2 regions of the Brevibacterium marinum genome follow, and region 1 is predicted to be linked to the other one. Evidence: riboswitches for the same ligand, from Rfam matches in the RefSeq annotation. Region 1 holds a riboswitch; the other holds the start of a gene.
What was found. A riboswitch is a leader RNA that binds a small molecule or an ion and turns the genes downstream of it on or off. The one in region 1 is predicted to bind thiamine pyrophosphate.
Positions count from the first base shown of each region.

Region 1 (2,201 bases):
TCCACCTTCACCGTGGTCGTGGCTGACATTGGGCCGGTTGAAGTGCTGTTCATAGGACTTCGAAGTGACATCGTGGTTGCCGATGGTCGTCGCCTGCGGAACGGTCGTCGTCGCCTCGGGCGCCAGGTACTGCTCGTACTGCCCTTGGTCGCCTGCCGAGTTCACCTGATCACCCAAGGAGTAGAAGAACCTCGGATCCTGCGCGGCCTCCAACGCGGAGGTCAGCGTCCTGTCCCACCCTGTCGCGTCATCGGGCCGACCGCCGCCGGCGCCGACTTGCGGATCACCGAAGACGAGGAATTCGCTGTCCCCATCTGAGGTCCCCGTATCGAACCGTGCCACCGGGGAGAAGCCGTCCTCCTCGCTGCCGACCTGGTAGGCGTATTCGGTGCCCGGCTCCAGACCGGTCATGTTCGCATGATTGTAGTGACGTCCGAGGTCGGTCGAGAGACCCGAGTCGGTGGTCGGAGCGCTGTGGGCGTCTTCGGGCAGAGCCGAGCCCTCGAGTTCCGAGGTCTTTGACCAGCGAACCTCTCCCTCTCCGGGGGTCTCACTCATCCAGGACAGGTTACGTGAGGTCTCATCGGCCCCGACCTGCAGGACGGTGTCGGAGATCGCGGACTCCTCATTCTCTTCGACCCGGGCCGAGGATGAGTGACCAGGGTCGGCGTGCGCGGGGACCGGCGGGACGACGAGAGCCGCCGACAGCACAAGTGCGGACAGGGAACTCATCGGTGTTCTCAGGTGTCGTATTGTCACCCGATCATTTCTACCCATCGGTAGTGAAGGTCGCGGCGCGGGCAGGTGTCCGGCTCCGCAACTGCGGGTGAACTCTTCGTCACGAAGTGTTGCCGTGGACTGCTGTACAGTGGGGTCCACGACAGGGGAGCGCCGCAAGGGGCGCTGAGAGTGCAGATGAAGCTGCAGACCCTCGAACCTGATGCGGTCAGTACCGCCGAAGGAAGTCGAGACTCTTCTACCCCTCCTTGATACGAGGAGGCACAATGCCGAAAACGACCGCAGCGGATTCTCCACAGCGGAGCGCACCGAAGTATTCCCACGTCCCGGCGACCAAGCAGTGGAGAGTCGTCGACTATGTCGTCACGGCCGTGCTCGGCATCGCCGTCGGCCTCGTCTTCTGGGTGCTGGCACTGAGCTGGAAGGCCCTCGAGCTCGGATTCCAGGCGTTCCCGCCCTCGATCGGTCTCATCGCTGGCCTCTGGGTCCTCGCCGGGCCCTTGGCCGCAGCCATCATCCGCAAACCCGGCGCCGCACTCCTGTGCGAGCTCATCGCCGCCATCGTCGAAGCCGTCCTCGGCTCCCATTTCGGGGCCACGGTTCTGCTCTCCGGCTTCGTTCAGGGCCTTGGCGCCGAACTCGTCTTCGCCGCCTTCGGCTACCGTAAGTTCAACTTGTGGGTCACGAGTCTGGCCGGGCTGCTGGCCGCCGCGTTCATGTCCGTGAGCGAGAACATCATGTACAACGCCGAATGGCAGTTCGGATTCCAGGCCGCCTACACGGTGTGCGCGATCATCTCCGGCATCGTCATCTCCGGCATCGGCGCCTGGTTCGCCTACCGGGCGATTGCGAAGACCGGGGCGCTGAGTTCGTTCGCTTCGGGCCGTGTCCACTGATGGCTCTGCCGATCACGGCCCACGGATATTCGTGGACCCACGCCGATCGGGACGAACCGGCGGTCGGGCCCCTCGACCTGAGCATCAATGCAGGGCAGAAGGTTCTGCTCCTGGGCCCTTCGGGGGCAGGGAAGTCGACTCTCCTGCACGCCATCGCCGGCGTCCTGCCCGCCGAATCCGGGGAATCCACCGGTGAGCTACTCGTCGGCGACACCGTCCCCGATCCCCGCCGAGGGAAGACCGGATTGGTCCTCCAGGACCCCGACTCCCAGGTGATCTTCTCCCGCGTCGGCGACGATGTCGCCTTCGGCATGGAGAATCTGGGGCTGCCCGCCGAGGTGATCGAATCCAGGATCTCCACCTCGCTTGGAGCCATGGGCCTCGACCCTCCGCGAAGCCACCCGACGGCGGCTCTCTCCGGCGGGCAGAAGCAGCGGTTGGCGCTGGCCGGAATCCACGCCATGGCTCCAGAGGTCATCGTCCTCGACGAACCCACAGCGAACATCGATCCCGACTCGGCCCCGCTGGTCCGAGACGCCGTCCTCGACACTCAGGCGGCCACCTCGG
Region 1 covers NZ_JAATJN010000001.1:3,745,973-3,748,173, forward strand. The annotation lists gene BKA07_RS16825 (purple acid phosphatase family protein) at 1-759, opposite strand, end outside; TPP riboswitch at 873-981, shown strand; gene BKA07_RS16830 (ECF transporter S component) at 1,005-1,634, shown strand; gene BKA07_RS16835 (ABC transporter ATP-binding protein) at 1,634-2,201, shown strand, end outside.

Region 2 (2,201 bases), 1.9 Mb from region 1:
GTCGTGACCCTGGCGGGTCTGCTCGCGTACACCGGTCTGACCCTGACGACGCTGGGGACGCAGAAGAACCTGTCGATGGCGAATTCCTTCGCCTTCGACTTCGCGAGCTTCTACTTCCCTGCGATCTGGGCATATGTGTTCGGAGCGGTCGCGGTCATCGGCTTCGGCGCCGGGGTCGTCTATTCGAAGCTGCGTCGGCACAATGAGGGGCTCGACAGTCCGAGCTGGACCTCTGTGATCGTGCGCATCGTCATCCTGGCGGCGGTCGTGTTCGGGTTCCTCATCCTGGTCAACCAGGACTTCGGCCTGGCCATGCCGTTCCTGCTCATGATGGTCATCGCCATTGGCATCGACCTCGTGCTGCGCAAGACCCGCTACGGCCGGTCGATCTATGCGGTCGGCGGCAAGGTCGAGGCTGCCAGGCGAGCCGGCATCCGAGTGACCTGGGTGCGGATCAGCGTGTTCATGACCGCCGGTGTCCTGGCGGCACTGTTCGGGTTCATCAAAACCGGTGTCACGACCAACGCCGGATCGACACTGGTGAGTACGCAGGACCTGCTCAATGCCATCGCCGCCGCGGTCATCGGTGGCACCTCGCTGTTCGGCGGGCGCGGTTCGGCCTGGGCGGCGGTGCTCGGTGCGCTGGTCGTCGGTGCGATCAACAACGGTCTCTACCTCATCGGCTTCAGCTCCGATGCGCAGCAGATCATCACCGCGCTCGTCCTGCTCACGGCCGTCGTCGTCGATGCGCTCAGCCGCCGCGGACAGCGCTACGTCGGACGCGGCTGACGGGAGGCAGCCGTTCTGCCCGCCGCGGGGCGACCTCAGCGCCGAAAGCCGACTCCCTGGAGTGTGCTTTCGGTGCTGAGGTCGCCTTTCGACCCCTCCGACCCATGAGCGGCTGCGGTTCGGGACTCGCCTCGCTTCGGCGGTGCTGATACAGTCGTGGGCAATGACATGGGGTGCCTGACGTTGATCGCGTGAGGCTGAGAGAACACCCATCGAACCTGATCTGGGCCATACTAGCGAAGGGATCGTCATGGTTGACTTCGACCTGCGTTCTGCCAACGCACGACTGCGTGCGAGCAATCCACTCATCCAGTGCATCACGAACACCGTCGTGCAGCAGTTCAGCGCCAACGTGCTTCTGGCCATCGGCGCTTCTCCGGCGATGCTCGACCACGAGGCCGATGCTGCACAGTTCACGCGCATCGCCGGCGGACTGTCGGTCAACTTCGGCACCGCCACGAATCAGCAGTTCCTCGCCGCCGATGCCGCCATCGACGCAGCCAACGCGGACGCCAAGCCCTGGGTCCTTGACCCGGTGAGCATCGGAGCCGTCGACTACAGGACCACACGAATCCGACGCGCCGCAGCCTCGTCACCCACCGCGATTCGCGGAAACGCCTCCGAGATCGCAGCCCTGGCCGGAGTCGGTCTGGGCGGACGAGGTGTCGAGTCCACGGACGAGGTCGATGCTGTCATTCCTGCAGCCGCCGAACTGGCGCGATCGACCGGTGCGATCGTCGCAGTCTCGGGACCGCGGGACGCGATCGTCGCTCACATCGACGGAGCCGATCGTGTCGCTCGCATCGACGGGGGACACACGTTCATGCCGCTGGTCATCGGCACCGGCTGCTCACTCGGTGCGGTGACCGCGGCCTACCTCGTCGGAGCAAGCACCGCGTCGGCGAAGTTCGAAGCCGTCGTCGCCGCCCACAGTCATTTCAAGGTTGCCGGCGAGGCCGCTGCCGCGAGTGCGAAGGGCCCCGGCAGCTACTCGGTGAGTTTCCTCGACGAACTGCATGCGCTCACCGACGAACAATTGGCCACTGCTCGGGTCGAAACCGGCGATGTCGAAGGGCCGATCGACGGGGCACGGTCGTGAACCCACGCCTGGCAGGCATCGACCCACGCCTCTACCTCATCACCGACTCGGCCCAGTGCGGTGAAGCCGGACGCAGCGTCGCCGAGACCGTGCGCGAGGCCGTCGCCGGGGGAGTCGGGATCGTGCAGGTCCGCGACAAGGACATCGACGACGACGCGTTCTACGCCCTGACCCGCGAGGTCATCACCGCCGTCGACAGTGCGGTCGTCGACAGCGCAACGGCCGGCACACAACGGCGCGTGCTCATCGTCCTCAACGACCGCGTCGCCGTCGCCCAGCGACTCCTTGCCGAGGGTGCAGACGTCCACATCCA
Region 2 covers NZ_JAATJN010000001.1:1,822,565-1,824,765, forward strand. The annotation lists gene BKA07_RS07980 (sugar ABC transporter permease) at 1-789, shown strand, start outside; TPP riboswitch at 949-1,052, shown strand; gene thiM (hydroxyethylthiazole kinase) at 1,040-1,888, shown strand; gene thiE (thiamine phosphate synthase) at 1,885-2,201, shown strand, end outside.
Region 2: linked by a shared signal. The riboswitch ahead of thiM (hydroxyethylthiazole kinase) and the one ahead of BKA07_RS16830 (ECF transporter S component) in region 1 are both predicted to bind thiamine pyrophosphate.